DNA from 2 places in the Agromyces albus genome. Region 2 is predicted to be linked to the other one. Evidence: predicted binding sites of a transcription regulator. Region 2 holds the regulator's gene; the other holds the start of a gene.
What was found. Region 2 encodes LexA, which represses DNA repair genes until DNA is damaged. Its sites were predicted from a motif close to TCGAACANNTGTTCGA; they were not measured.
Positions count from the first base shown of each region.

Region 1: a site for LexA is predicted at 3,423-3,438, ahead of QFZ29_RS03855 (intein-containing Rv2578c family radical SAM protein). Genes of this name have one in related genera too.

Region 1 is NZ_JAUSWX010000001.1:830,070-837,638, forward strand. Features, by position in the region: gene QFZ29_RS03845 (malate:quinone oxidoreductase) at 1-1,210, shown strand, start outside; gene QFZ29_RS03850 (ABC-F family ATP-binding cassette domain-containing protein) at 1,516-3,294, shown strand; gene QFZ29_RS03855 (intein-containing Rv2578c family radical SAM protein) at 3,447-5,552, shown strand; gene QFZ29_RS03860 (sensor histidine kinase) at 5,704-6,921, shown strand; gene QFZ29_RS03865 (hypothetical protein) at 6,930-7,569, shown strand, end outside.
Region 2 is NZ_JAUSWX010000001.1:1,318,075-1,325,643, reverse strand. Features, by position in the region: gene QFZ29_RS06165 (SseB family protein) at 1-530, opposite strand, end outside; gene priA (bifunctional 1-(5-phosphoribosyl)-5-((5-phosphoribosylamino)methylideneamino)imidazole-4-carboxamide isomerase/phosphoribosylanthranilate isomerase PriA) at 514-1,260, opposite strand; gene hisH (imidazole glycerol phosphate synthase subunit HisH) at 1,361-1,999, opposite strand; gene hisB (imidazoleglycerol-phosphate dehydratase HisB) at 1,996-2,610, opposite strand; gene QFZ29_RS06145 (histidinol-phosphate transaminase) at 2,607-3,707, opposite strand; gene QFZ29_RS06140 (LysM peptidoglycan-binding domain-containing protein) at 3,769-4,158, opposite strand; gene lexA (transcriptional repressor LexA) at 4,416-5,105, shown strand; gene QFZ29_RS06130 (alpha/beta fold hydrolase) at 5,134-5,898, opposite strand; gene metE (5-methyltetrahydropteroyltriglutamate--homocysteine S-methyltransferase) at 6,061-7,569, opposite strand, start outside.

The DNA of each region.
Region 1 (7,569 bases), 490 kb from region 2:
CCGGCAGTACTGGGCGTACCTCGTCGCGACCGGGGCGCTGCCCGAGCCGCACAACTTCATCAACTCGACCCCGCACATGACGTTCGTCAAGGGCAAGGCGAACATCGAGTACCTGAAGAAGCGCGTCGAGGCGCTGCGGAACGAGCCGCTCTTCCCCGACCTGGAGTACACCGAAGACCTCGAGCGTATCGCCCAGTGGACCCCGCTCCTCGCGAAGAAGCGCAACCCCAAGCAGAAGGTCGCCGCCACCCGCGTGGCCTCGGGCACCGACGTCGACTTCGGTGCACTCACGAAATACCTCTTCGCCGACATGGAGCGTCGCGGCGCGACCGTGCAGACGAACCACCAGGTCACCTGGCTCAAGCGCCAGAAAGACGGCCGATGGAAGCTCCGCGTGCGGCACCTCGTGGGCCAGACGCCGAAGATCACCTACGCCAGGTTCGTGTTCGTCGGCGCGGGCGGCGGCGCGCTCGCGTTGCTCCAGCACTCCGGCATCCCCGAGATCAGGGGCTTCGGCGGCTTCCCGATCTCAGGTCAGTTCCTCCGCACCACGAACCCGAAGGTCGTGGCGCAGCACCAGGCGAAGGTCTACGGCAAGGCCGCCGTCGGTGCGCCGCCGATGTCGGTGCCGCACCTCGACACCCGCGTCGTCGACGGCGAATCCGCACTGCTCTTCGGCCCCTACGCCGGGTTCACGCCGAAGTTCCTGAAATCGAGCACCTGGTTCGACCTGCCGTTCTCGATCCGGCTGCACAACCTCGGCCCGATGCTGCAGGTCGGGCTCAAGAACTTCGACCTTGTGAAGTACCTCGTCTCCGAGCTGCTCGCCTCGCGCCAGAAGAAGATGGCCGCCCTTCGCGAGTTCATGCCGACTGCGAAAGACCGCGACTGGGAGCTCATCACCGCCGGCCAGCGAGTGCAGGTCATGAAGAAAGATCCGGAGAAGGGCGGGGTGCTCCAGTTCGGCACCGAGCTCATCACCGGCGCCGACGGCACGATCGCGGGGCTCCTCGGCGCTTCGCCGGGGGCGTCGACGGCCGCGCCGATCATGCTCGATGTGCTCGCCCGCTGCTTCCCCGACCGCTTCCTCGGCTGGGAGCCGAAGCTCCGTCAGATGATCCCGAGCTTCGGCCGGCAGCTGTCGGCCGAGCCCGCCGTCGCCGAAGCATCCCTCACCGAGACCGCGAAGCTGCTCGAGCTCACCGCGTAGAACCCGCAGGGTGCTTGTCTTCGGGGCGCGACCTCTGCTAACGTCGACTCCGCTATGAAGTGAGCACATCCCATCGTCCCGCGCCTGAGGCGCCGTTGACTGCAGGGTGTGCTCTTTTCACTGATCGCGACAGTGTCGATCGCACCCTTTCACGACGGCGAATGCCCGGCGGGATCAACCCTTCGCTCCCGGGTCGCCGCCCGCACCTTCGTGCCGCCGGCGTGCCGTTCGGTGCATCGTTCGTGCCCGCCCGCCCTCGGCGGTGACGGCCGGCGACCCGGGAGCACTCGTGAAAGGGCGTCCCCATGGCGCTACACGTCTCCCATTCCCAACATCTCCGCGCCGACGGACTCTCGGTCTCCTACCCCGAGCGGCGCATCTTCACCGACCTCGCCTTCGCGGTCGCGCCGGGTCATCGGCTCGGTCTCATCGGCGAGAACGGCGTGGGCAAGTCCACGTTGCTCCGACTCGTCGCGAGCGGTGATGAGCGAGCGGATGCCGAATCCGCCGCCGCCTTCGCCGACGCCCACGTCGCGGGCCGCATCTCGCGGCCTCGGCGCACGGGGCTCCTCGCGCAAGAACTGCCGTTCCACCCGCACGAGCGCGTCGGCGAGGTGCTCGAGGCGGCGCTCGCCGAGGTGCGCGCCATCGAGCGGGAGCTCGACGCCGCGGCATCCGCGCTCGCACACGACGAGTCCGTGGCATCCGCGAACCGCTATTCGGCGGCACTCGACGCGGCCGAACGCGCCGAGGTGTGGTCGGCCGAGTCGCGGCGCGACGAGCTGCTCGAGGGCCTCGGCGTCGCCGGGCTGGGCCTCGAGCGGGCGATCGGCGAGCTCTCCGGCGGCCAGCGCAGCCGGTTCGCGCTCGCGGCGCTGCTGCTCGGGGCTCCCGACGCGCTCCTGCTCGACGAGCCGACGAACCATCTCGACGACGACGCCGCGGCCTTCCTCGAGGGCCGGCTCCGCGAGTGGCGCGGACCGGTGATGTTCGCGAGCCACGATCGGGAGTTCCTCGATCGGGTCGCGACCGGGCTCCTCGACCTCGATCCGGGCCGCGCGGGCGCGCTCGCCCTCTCGGCCTCGGGTGCGGCAAACGGTTCGACTCGCGACGACGCGCTCGCGGCCGCCGGAGGCACCATCTTCGGTGGCGGCTTCAGCGAGTTCCTCATGGTGAAGGCCGAGGAACAGGAGCGGTGGCGACGGCAATACGAGGCCGAACAGGATGAGCTGAAGCGACTCCGCCTCGGCGTCGTCGAGACGGCACGCAACGTCTCGCACGGCCGCGCGCCGACCGACAACGACAAGTACCTCAAGCATTTCAAGCGGGGGAAGGTCGATCAGGCGGTATCGCGCCGCGTGCGCAACGCCGAGCTGCGCCTCGACACGCTCGAACGGGAGCAGGTGCGAAAGCCGCCGGCCCCCTTGGAGTTCGCGGGCATCCCGTCGGGCTCCCAAGCGCTCGAGGAGGCGTCGGGGCTGCTGCTGCAACTCTCGGATGTCGCGGTCGCCGGTCGCCTCGAACTCGACGCGCTGCAGGTGGCGCCGCTCACGCGGCTGCTCGTCACGGGCGCGAACGGCGCGGGCAAGTCGACCCTGCTCGGCGTGCTCGCGGGCACGCTTAGGGTCGACCGCGGCATCGTGCACCGGCGCAAGGGGCTGCGCGTCAGGCTCCTCGAGCAAGATGTGCGGTTCGCCGATCCGGATGCCTCGCCTCGTCGCCTCTACGAACAAGCGCTCGGTGAGCGACGCGCCGAGCAGGTTCCGCTCGCGAGCCTGGGACTCATCGCTCCACGCGACGAGAGCCGCCCCGTCGGCGCGCTCTCGGTGGGGCAGCAACGGAGGCTCGCGCTCGCGCTCGTGATCGCTCGGCCGCCGCACGTGTTCCTGCTCGACGAGCCGACGAACCATCTCTCGCTCGGGCTCGCGACCGACCTCGAGGAGGCGCTCGGCGCCTACCCCGGTGCGGTCATCATCGCGAGCCACGACCGCTGGCTGCGCCGCCGCTGGGCGGGGGAGCGCCTCGCTCTCGAGGCGGGGCGACCTGCTGGTGCGGAGCTGGAGCAACAGGTCGCCAAGGCGTGACGCGCCGGCCGGCCGCGCTCGCCCCGGCCGCCCCCGCGCGTCGCTGTGAGGCCGTCCACGGTGCGGATGAACCGGTGCGGATGCCTCGGCCGAGCCGCGGCGCGCCGGGGCATCCGCTTGCCGTTCATTCGAACATGTGTTCGAATGTCGGTATGAGGTGGAGCGGGCAGGAACTCGGCGTGGAGCAGTCCGACGCATTGCCCGGGCTCGCAAAGCTCAACAATCTCGTGCGCTCGGTGCAGACCCCCGATTTCGCCGGGGTGACCTTCCACGAAGTGCTCGCGAAGTCGGCGCTCAACAAGGTGCCCGGCCAGTCCGCGATGCCCTTCGGCTGGACCATCAACCCCTACCGGGGCTGCACCCATGCTTGTGCCTATTGCCTGCATCCCGAGACCTCGATCACGATGGCCGACGGTCGACAGCAGCCGCTGTGGTCGGTCGAGGTCGGCGACGAAGTGCTCGGAACGCATGTGGTCGACGGGTTTCGCAGGTACACGGCCTCGAAAGTTCTCGCGAAGTGGGAATCGCGCAAGCGCGCGTACCGCGTATCACTCGCCGACGGCACCGAGCTCATCGCAAGCGGCGATCACCGATTCCTGACGAACCGAGGGTGGAAGTATGTGACGGGCGCGATGTTCGGCCCCGGGCAGCGCCCTTACCTCACCACGGCGAACTCGCTGATCGGGTTCGGGAGCCGAGGCGTCGGTCGCGCCCCATCCGTGCTGTCCGACGAGTACGTCCGCGGCTACCTCTCCGGGATGATCCGGGGCGACGGAATGATGCTCCGTCGCACTTATCCGCGAAGTCGTGGCGGATCGTATGTCGCACACCACTTCCGGCTCGCCCTCGCCGATGAAGAGGCACTCGCAAGATCGCGCATGTATCTCGCGACCGTCGGTGTCTCGACGAATCAATTCCCCTTCTCGGGAGCCACCGAGACGCGTCGAGCCATGACCGCGATCCGCACGAGTCGTCGTGCAGATTTCGACGCGATCACGGAGGTGATCGCATGGCCGCCGATCCGTTCACGGGAGTGGCACGCCGGTTTCCTTGGCGGGGTGTTCGATGCTGAAGGATCGTGTTCACGCAGCGTCCTCCGCATCTCCAATTCCGATGAGGCGATTCTGCACTCGATTGAGGTCGCGCTCGCTGTGTTCGGGATCCCGTTCATCCGAGAAGCACCTCACCTCAATGGGGTCGCGAATATACGGATCACGGGCGGGTTGTCGTCACGGAACGCCTTCTTCGCAATCGCACAGCCAGCGATCACGCGAAAACTGCAACTTGTCGGGGCCATGGTGAAGACCACCGCCGACCTCAGCATCGCAGCTATCGATGATCTCGGCCAAGACGTCGACATGCTCGACATCACCACGACGACGGGGGACTTCATTGCGAACGGAGTCGTCAGCCACAACTGCTTCGCGCGGCCCACGCACACGTACCTCGACCTCGACGCCGGCGACGACTTCGATCGCCAGATCATCGTGAAGGTGAACGTCGCCGACGTGCTGCGCACCGAGCTCGCGAAACCGTCGTGGAAGCGCGACGCGGTGGCGCTCGGCACGAACACCGATCCATACCAGCGAGCCGAGGGCCGATACACGCTCATGCCGGGCATCATCGACGCGCTCGCCACGAGCGGCACGCCGTTCAGCATCCTCACGAAGGGCACGCTGCTGCGCCGCGATCTTCCGCTCATCGCCGAGGCGGCCAAGCTCGTGCCCGTCGACGTCGCCATGTCGATCGCGATCTATGACCACGAGCTGCAGCAATCGGTCGAGCCGGGCACGCCCAGTGCGAAGGCGAGGCTCGCGACGGTCTCGGCGGTTCGGGAGGCCGGCCTCGATTGCGCGGTCTTCCTGATGCCGATCCTGCCGTACCTCACTGATTCGAAGGCGCACCTCGACGATGCCTTGCGGCAGGCGAAGTCCGCCGGCGCCACGAGTGTGCTCTACACCGCGTTGCATCTCAGGGCCGGCGTGAAACCGTGGTTCATGCAGTGGCTGGAACGAGAACACCCTGAGCTCGTGCCGAAGTATCGGTCGATGTACTACGGCAACAATGCCTACGCGCCGAAGGCGTACCGGCGCTGGCTCGGCGAACGGATCCATCCGCTCATCAGGGCTCACGGGCTCGAGCGAGGTCGCGAAGATCCGGTCACGGGCGGCATCCGCTCGACCGCGCTCACCGGGGGAGCGGCCGTCGAGCTTCCCGAGGTCTTCGGCAGTCCGGCGGATCCCGCAGCCCTCTTCTGAGGTGCTCCGCCGGCCTGATCGCGGCACGGCGACGGCGCGGCGACGGCGCGGCGAGCTCGTGGGCTGCGCCGGCCGCCCACAAACTGGGATAATCCGCAGAAGCCCGAAGGCAGATCGTCGGTCTCGGGTGGAAGCAAGGGGGAGGAACCCGATGACGTTGGGCTTGCCCGGCCACCTCGCGCGCGATTCGATGAGCCGCGCCCTCGTCACCGCGGGCCACTTCGCGGCCTTCACGTGTCTTGCAGCAGCCGCGACCGTCGCAATCGTCTCGGCGATCGTCTTCGGCGACATCGACGACTGGGCGGCGTTCATCCTCACCGTCGCCATGGCCGTATTCCTCGTCGCCGTCTCCATCTTCCCGACCGTGACGCTCACCGTCGTCTACCTGGTCGTCGGTGCGGCCGTCGTGTGCGCACTCACCGTCATCGTCATGGGCCCCGACGGGGGATTCGCGAACACGAACAATGCGCTCAGCGCGCTCCCGCTCATCGCGCTGCTCCTCGTCGGTGGCGCGGGGAGCGGTTCGGTGACCGCACTCGTGTGGGCAGCACTCGGGTACGGCCTCGGCGAGGCAGCGACCTTCCTCGGGGTCGCGCTCGTCGGCGGCACGTACGCGCCGAACCTGGCCGCGGCGGGTGCGTTCGGGCTCGTCGTCATCGTGCGCACCTTCGACGGGTTGAGCCGACGATCGGATTCGCGCCAAAACGCCGGGCTGCATCGCGCGAGCCAGCAGTCGCATGAACTCGAGATCCGTCACGACTACGAGCTCCGCGCCACCGCCAGACTTCACGACACCGCGCTCAGCCACCTCGTCGCGATCGCCGCTGCGGGCTCGGGGCCCGTCGACGAACGGCTGCGCGTGGGCATCCGGCAGGACCTCGGCCTCATCGTCGGCCGCGACTGGGTGACCGATCACGCCGAGACCAATGGTTCGGGCGACATCGGGGCGCGAGCGGGTGCCCGCCCACCGGCATCCGTCGACGTGGAACGACTGCCGTACGCCGTGGCGGCGGCGGCCAATGCCGGGCTCGAGGTTCGCGTGACCGGTGACCTCGCGGTGCTCGGCGCGCTCGGACCCAGGCGAGCTGCTGCGCTCGATGCGGCCGTGGCCCAATGTCTCATCAACGTCGCGCGGCACGCCGGCGTCGACGAGGCCGAGGTCGCCGTGGGGCTCGGCGGCGGCGAGGTGACGGTCGCCGTCATGGACAGCGGGGTGGGCTTCGACGAACAGGAGGTGCCCCAAGATCGCATCGGGTTGCGCACCTCGATCCGCGCCCGCATCGAGCAGGAGCAGGGCGCCGTGCGCCTCTGGTCGACGAAGGGCATCGGCACGACGATCGTCTTGACCGTGCCGGAGGGCGGCGAATGAGCGCGAGAATGCGCCTGACGCAGCAGGAGGCCGACCCGATCGGCGGCATCACGGCCGCGCCCATCGTCTGGGTCGGCGCGGTGCTGGCGGTCGGTGCCGCGATCGCGCTGACGTGGCTCCACTGGAGTGAAGTGAGCTGGCCGGTGGCCGCCGTGCTCGCGATCGCGCTCGTCGCTGCTGCCGGCATCGCCGCCGCGATCTCCGCGTCACCGGCCCGGGCGCCGTTCACGACCGACCGGCTCTGGCTCGTGGTTGCGTTCGGAGTCGGTGCGGCGATCGCCGAGTACGTGAGCACGATCGGCGCCGACACGTATCTCTACGACAACTTCGGACCGGCCGTGATCGGACTGCTCATCCTCTCCGTCGCACCGTATTGCACCTGGGCGTCGCTTGTGCTGGCCGGGGTGATGGCGTCGGCAGTGCTCTCGATCCTCGTGATCGGCACGTCGACGTACATTGCCACGATCGCTCCGATCGGCGCCGTCATCGCCGTGAACTCCGCGCCGACGCTCGCGATGTCGGCGGCCGCGGCTGGCTACGCGTATTCGATCGTCGGCGAGACGCTGAGATGGCAGCGCGAAGCGAATCGGGCCGCGCTGCAGCGCGATGCCGAGTTGCGCGCCGGCATCGCGCGTTCGGTGCAGCAGA
Region 2 (7,569 bases):
ACGATGAGGTCGGTGCCGTCGTCGGCGGCCGCGAGCGCGACCCGAACGCCGTCGGCGGGAACGGGCCGCGCAGCTGGATTCCAGCGCGACATCGCCGCGACTGAGGAGAACACCGGCAGCACCTTGCGGCCGTCGGGACCCTCGACCGTCACGATCGAGAGCTCCTGGCTCTTGTCGACGGCGAGCCCGTGCGCGCCGACCTCCGCGCCACCGTCGCCGAGCTCGGCGAGGAGCGGGATCAGCAGGCGCGACCGGCCGAAGACGTCGACGACCGCTGCCTGGCCGGCCTCGCCGGCGTGGAACCTGCGAAGGGCGTCGGCGAGCTCGGCCGGTGCGCTGCCGTCGTCCGCGGCATGCGGGTTCGAGTCGAACGACCGCCCGGCCCAGGGCACGCCCGCCGAGTCGGCGGCGGCATCCGTCGGGCCGTCAGTTGGCTCGGGGTCGGGCCCAGTCCTGGGCTCAGCGTCATGCACGGGCTCCGGCACGGGCACGGGCTCCGGCGCGCGCTCGCGCTCAGTGCGAGGCGACATCCAGCGCCTCGGGCAGCGTGAACGCGCCGGCGTAGAGCGCCTTTCCGATGATCGCGCCCTCGAGTCCGAGCGGCACGAGTTCTCGGAGCGCGACGATGTCGTCGAGGCTCGAGACACCGCCGGATGCGACCACGGGGTGGTGCGTGCGATCCATGACCTGCCGGAGCAGCTCGAGGTTCGGCCCCTGCAGGGTGCCGTCTTTCGTGACGTCGGTGACGACGTAGCGCGCCGCGCCGGCCTCCTCGAGGCGTTCCATGACCTGCCAGAGGTCGCCGCCGTCCTGCGTCCAGCCGCGAGCCGCGAGTGTCGTACCGCGCACGTCGAGGCCCACGGCGATCGCGTCGCCGTACTGGGCGATCACCGATGCCGCCCACTCGGGATTCTCGAGCGCCGCCGTGCCGAGGTTGATGCGCTTCGCACCGATGGCGAGGGCGTGCTCGAGCGACGCGTCGTCGCGGATGCCTCCCGAGAGCTCGACGTTGACGCCGCGCACCTGCCGGATGACCTTCTTCAGGATTCCCGCGTTGCTCCCGCGGCCGAACGCCGCGTCGAGGTCGACGAGGTGGATCCACTCGGCGCCCTGCTCGGCCCAGTCGACTGCCGCGTCGACCGGGTCGCCGTAGTTCGTCTCGGTGCCGGCTTCACCCTTGGTGAGGCGCACGGCCTTGCCGCCCGCGACGTCGACTGCAGGTAGCAGCACGAGGGCCGGGGTCTTGTTGAACTCGCTCATTCACTGTCCTCGATTCCGAGCCGCGGTGCGCGGCGATCGGCACAGTCACAGCATCCTAGTCCGATTGGATCGGAGCGGCGCGAACTGCGCCGTATGTGCCTCAGCCGAGCGTGCCGAGCCAGTTGCCGAGCAACCGGATGCCGGCATCCGACGACTTCTCGGGATGGAACTGCGTCGCCGACAGCGGGCCGTTCTCGACGGCCGCGAGGAAGCGCCCGCCGTGCTCCGACCAGGTCAGCCTCGGCTGCGGGAACGGCGGCTGGACATCGAGCAGCCACTCCTGCGCGGCGAACGAATGCACGAAGTAGAACCGCTCATCCTCGAGGCCCGCGAAGAGCGCGGATCCCTCGTCGGGCTCGACGGTGTTCCAGCCCATGTGCGGGAGCACGGGCGCCGGCAACTCGGTGACGATGCCCGGCCACTCGCCGAGTCCCTCGGTGTCGACGCCGCGCTCGACACCGCGCTCGAAGAGCACCTGCATGCCGACGCAGATCCCGAGCACCGGCCGCCCTCCGGCGAGGCGACGGTCGATGATCTCGTCACCGCGCACCTCTCGCAAGGCGTTCATCACGGCGCTGAACGCACCGACGCCCGGCACGACGAGTCCGTCGGCATCGAGCGCAGCTGATCGATCGGCCGTGAGCTCGACGTCGGCTCCGGCGCGCTCGAGCGCCTTCGCGGCGGAGTGGACGTTGCCCGACCCGTAGTCGAGCACCACGACGCGTGGGGTTCGGCTCACAGTGCACCCTTCGTCGAGGGGATGCCGGCGACGAGCGGATCATGCGCCTTCGCCTGCCGGAACGCACGCGCGAACGCCTTGAACTCGGCTTCGGCGATGTGGTGGGGATCGCGGCCGCCCAGCACCGTCACGTGCACCGTGAGCGCGGCGTTGAACGCGATGGCCTCGAACACGTGGCGCACCATCGACCCGGTGAAGTGCCCGCCGATGAGGTGGAACTCGAAGCCCGCGGGCTCGCCCGTGTGCACGAGGTACGGTCGACCCGAGATGTCGACGACGGCTTGCGCGAGCGCCTCGTCGAGCGGCACGAGCGCGTCGCCGTAGCGCGAGATGCCGCGCTTGTCGCCGAGCGCCTGCCGAATGGCCTGGCCGAGCACGATGCCGACGTCTTCGACGGTGTGGTGCACGTCGATCTCGATGTCGCCCCGGGCACGCAGCGTGAGGTCGGTGAGCGAGTGCTTCGCGAAGGCGGTGAGCAGGTGGTCGAAGAACGGCACGCTCGTCTCGATGTCGCTCACCCCGGTGCCGTCGAGGTCGATCGAGAGATCGATGCTCGATTCGCTGGTCTCGCGTTGCACACGGGCGGTGCGCGGTGCGCTCGCAGGGGTCATACGGCAATCCTATTCGGGCGTTCGGGCGCGAACAGCGCGATCGCCTCGAGGAACGCGCTCGTCTCGGCCTCGGTGCCGGCGGTCACACGCAAGTGCCCCGGGATGCCGATCTCCCGGATCAGGATGCCGCGCTCGAGCAGCGCCTCGAACACGGCGTGCGGCTCGTCGACGCCGCCGAAGAGCACGAAGTTCGAACCGCTGCGGTACGGGTGGAACCCGAGGCGGGAGAGCTCGGCGGAGATGCGCTCGCGCTGGCCGCGGATCTCGTCGACCATCGCGAGCATCTCGCCCGAGTGCGCGAGTGCGCCGAGGGCGGCCGCCTGAGTGAGCGCGGAGAGGTGGTACGGCAAGCGCACGAGCCGGAGCGCGTCGATCGCGGCGGGGTCGCCGGCGAGGTAGCCGACGCGGGCTCCGGCGAACGCGAATGCCTTGCTCATGGTCCGGGAGACGAGCAGGCGCGGTCGCCCGTCGAGCAGCGTGAGAGCGCTCGGAGTGCCGGGCTCCGCGAACTCGAAGTACGCCTCGTCGACGACGACGACGCCTCGCGCCGCGTCGGCGACGGCGCGGATCGTGTCGAGCGCGAGGGGCGTGCCCGTCGGGTTGTTCGGAGCGCAGAGGAGCACGACGTCGGGATCGTGCTCCTGCACGGCCCTGACCGCCGTCTCGGTGCTCACCTCGAACTCGTCGTCGCGCGGTGCCGTGATCCAGCCGGTGCCGGTGCCGGAAGCGAGGAGCCCGTACATCGAATAGGTGGGGGCGAAGCCGAGTGCCACACGGCCGGGCCCGCCGTAGGCCTGGAGGATGTGCTGCAGGACCTCGTTCGATCCGTTCGCCGCCCAGATCTGCGCTGCTTCGAGCCCGTGACCGAGGTACTCGGCCAACGATCGTCGGAGTTCGGTGAACTCCCGATCGGGATACCGGTTCAAGTGCAGGATCGCCGCAGCGACGCGGGCGATGATGTCGTGAGCGACATCTTCAGGGATCGGATGCGTGTTCTCGTTCACGTTGAGCGCGACCGGCACGATCTTCTGCGGAGCGCCGTACGGCGACTTGCCGCGAAGGTCGTCACGGATGGGGAGCTCGTCGAGACTCGTCACCGTCCCATGCTAGCCACGCGGTACCGGCTATCTTCACCGCCCAGCCTTCATCGCGCAGCGGTCAGGGCACGACGGGGAGGGCGAGGCGCTGGCCCGGCTCGACGACCGCGCCGTTGAGCCCGTTGAGCCTGATGATCTCGTCGATGACGACACGAGGGTCGCCATTGGGAGCGATCGACTCGGCGATGGCCCACAAGGAGTCGCCCTGGTCGATCGTGACGTACTCGAACATCGCTCCGGTTGCGTCGACCTCTGCGGCTGCACCACCGGCGCCGAGCACCGTCACCAACGCCCACACGACGACGGGAACGGCAGCCAGGGTCGTGAACACGATGCGCCCACGGCGGGTGAGCCGAAGGCGGGCGTGCGATTGCCCGCCGGCAGGCGACGCGGCGCTCTGTCGCGGCATCGCCGCCGTGCTGAATCCGGTCGTCACGATCGTTGCACTCATCTCACACCTCCTGTGGGAGACGCATCCGACCCTCGGCCGGGAGGGCCGGATGCGAATCTCTGTTCCGAATATATCTTCGAATGTCGGATGCCGCAAGCACCCACGCGTGAGAAAGATCGCCCGCGAATACCGCGACACACTCGAACGAATGTTTGCCGCACCCGCGTAAGGCGGATACAGTTTCGAATGTTCGACCTCAGTCGATCAGAGACCACCGACATCCGGTCGCCGTGCGGCCGCAACGAGGGGCGGAGACGTTGAGCACCGACATCGACGAAGCGCGCGATTCCGGACGGGCGCGCCGCCGCAAGAGCCTGAGCGCGAAGCAAGTCGCCATCCTCGAGATGATCCAGCGGTCGGTGTCGAGCCGCGGCTATCCGCCGAGCATGCGCGAGATCGGCGACGCCGTCGGCCTCTCCTCGCTCTCGAGCGTCACCCACCAGCTCAACCAGCTCGAGCTCGCCGGCTACCTGCGCCGCGATCCCAATCGTCCGCGCGCCCTCGAGGTGCTCATCGAGGTGCCCGACTCCGAGTCGCGCGCGCCGTCCGAGTTCGAGCCGACGCCCGTCGGGGATGCCGCCATGGTGCCGCTCGTCGGCCGCATCGCGGCCGGCGTGCCGATCATGGCCGAACAGCAGATCGACGAGATCTTCCCGCTCCCCCGCCAACTCGTCGGCAAGGGCGAGCTCTTCATCCTCAAGGTCGTGGGCGACTCGATGATCGACGCGGCCATCTGCGACGGCGACTGGGTGGTGGTGCGTTCGCAACGCACCGCCGAGAACGGCGAGATCGTCGCGGCGATGCTCGACGGCGAGGCCACGGTGAAGGTCTTCCGCCAGCGCGACGGCCACACGTGGCTGCTCCCCCGCAACAGCGCGTTCGAGCCGATCGTCGGAGACCACGCCGAGGTGCTCGGCAAGATCGTCGCCGTGCTCCGCGCGGTCTGAGCTGCATCGAGCACCAGGGCCGTGAGCGCTACGCCCGCGAGCGCACCGCAGCGACGTCGGAAACGGTGAGGGGCGCGATGCCCCGCAGCCAGGTCACGACTGCCTCCATGAACCCGCCGTGGTCGTCGCGGAAGACCGTGTGGCCGGTGCCTCGCAACGTCTTCACGGTCATGCCCTGATGCCGCAACTGCGAGGCGACCCTCGCGGTGATGAGCAGGCTCTTCTCCGCGAGCACGACGAGCGTGGGCGCGACGAGTCGAACGGGCGGCACGAGTGGCCGGGTGTCCGCGAACCCGAGCACGGTGCGCTTGTCCCAGTCGCGCAGCGTCGCGAGCTCGATGTCCACGTCGACCGCGCTCCACTTCGGGTTCATCCGCACGAGCGCCGAGCGCGGCGGCCTCGGTGCGATCGCGAAGGCGAGCTTGTAGGCGACGCCGCGGATGCCACGCGGGAACGAGAACGCCGGGTCGACGTAGATGGCGGCGCGCGGCGCCAGCTCATCGGCGACGAGACTCGCGACGAGCGCGCCGAGGGAGTGTCCCATGACGAGATCGGGCGGCCCCTCGAGCAGTGGCGCGAGCGTCTCGACGACGTCGTCCGCCCACGCCGCCGGCGAATAGCGGCGTGCCCTCGGGCTTCGGCCGTGCCCGGCGAGATCGACCGCGAGAACTCGGAAGTCGTGCGACTCGAGTTCGGCCGTGACGCGGTGCCACGCTCGCGAGTCCGACATGATGCCGTGGATGAGGACCGCAGTCCGGGCGCCGCCACCTGATTCCCGAACCGCCAGTTGCATGGGCCGACGATAGGCGGCGCTCCTGTGCGACCGCCCGACGGCACATGGGGAACCGCCGAGTACGACACGGGTCGGGGCAGGGCGCGGAACAAGCAGGCGGAACAAGTTGGCAGGGCGGATGCCGGTCCCGCGGCACCCGCCCTGCCTACCTGCGCTGCAGTGCTACTCGACGAGCGCCGGAGCCTCCAGGCGCGCCCGAACGGCGCGAGTCGCTTCGAGGATGTGCTCGAGCGACGCGACCGTCTCGGCGTAGCCGCGGGTCTTCAGGCCGCAGTCGGGGTTCACCCAGAGTCGCGACGCCGGGATCTCGGCGACCGCCCGCTCGAGGAGCGCCTGCACCTCGGCGGCACTCGGCACTCGCGGCGAGTGGATGTCGTAGACGCCCGGGCCGATGCCGTGGTCGAACCCGCTCGTCGCGAGGTCGTCGACCACCTCCATGCGGCTACGGGCGGCTTCGATGCTCGTGACATCCGCGTCGAGGTTGCGAATCGCATCGATCACGACGCCGAACTCCGAGTAGCAGAGGTGCGTGTGCACCTGGGTCGCGGATGCCGCGCCGCCGGTTGCGAGCCGGAACGAGCCCACCGACCAGTCGAGGTAGGCCGGCTGGTCACGACGCTTCAGCGGCAGCAGTTCGCGGAGCGCGGGCTCGTCGACCTGGATGACGCGGATGCCCGCGCCCTCGAGGTCGGCGATCTCGTCGCGGAGCGCGAGTGCGACCTGCCTCGCGGTGTCGCCGAGAGGCTGGTCGTCGCGCACGAAGGACCACGCGAGGATCGTGACCGGACCGGTGAGCATGCCCTTCACGGGCTTCTCGGTGAGCGACTGCGCAAAGGTCGACCACTCGACCGTCATGGGCGCAGGCCGCGACACGTCACCCCAGAGGATCGACGGACGCGTGCACCGCGAGCCGTACGACTGCACCCAGCCGTGCTTCGTGACGGCGAAGCCATCGAGCAGCTCGGCGAAGTACTGCACCATGTCGTTGCGCTCGGGTTCGCCGTGCACGAGCACGTCGAGCCCGATCTCCTCCTGCAGGCGCACGACGCGTTCGATCTCCTCGCGCATGAGCGTGCGGTACTGGTCGTCGGAGAGCGAGCCGTTCAGGAGTCCGGCGCGCGCGCGACGGATGTCGGTCGTCTGCGGGAACGAGCCGATCGTCGTGGTCGGCAGCTCGGGAAGCGCGAGCGCTTCCTGGGCGGCGACGCGCTCGGCGTATGCGGCACGGGAGAAGTCCCCGTCGGCGAGGGCCGCGAGACGTTCGCGCACGGTCGGCACGCGAACGCCCGGTGCCGCGCTGCGATCGGCGAGTGCCGCGGATGCCGCTGCGAGCTCCTCCTCGATCGCCGCGCGACCCTCGGTGAGCCCGCGCGCGAGCACGGCGAGCTGCGCCACCTTCTGGTCGGCGAACGCGAGCCAGCTGACCAGACGCGCATCGAGCTCGGTCTCGTCGTCGACATCGTGCGGCACGTGCAGGAGCGAGGTCGAGCTCGAGACGGCGACGGCACCGGAGAGGGCGCGCAGCGCCTCGGCACGTTCGAATGCCGCGGCGAGGTCGCCCCGCCAGATGTTGTGGCCGTCGACGACGCCCGCGACGAGCGTCTTCGCGGCGAGCGACTCGCTCGTCGCCGGGTCGAGCTGCTCAGGCAGCGAGCCGCGCACGAGGTCGAA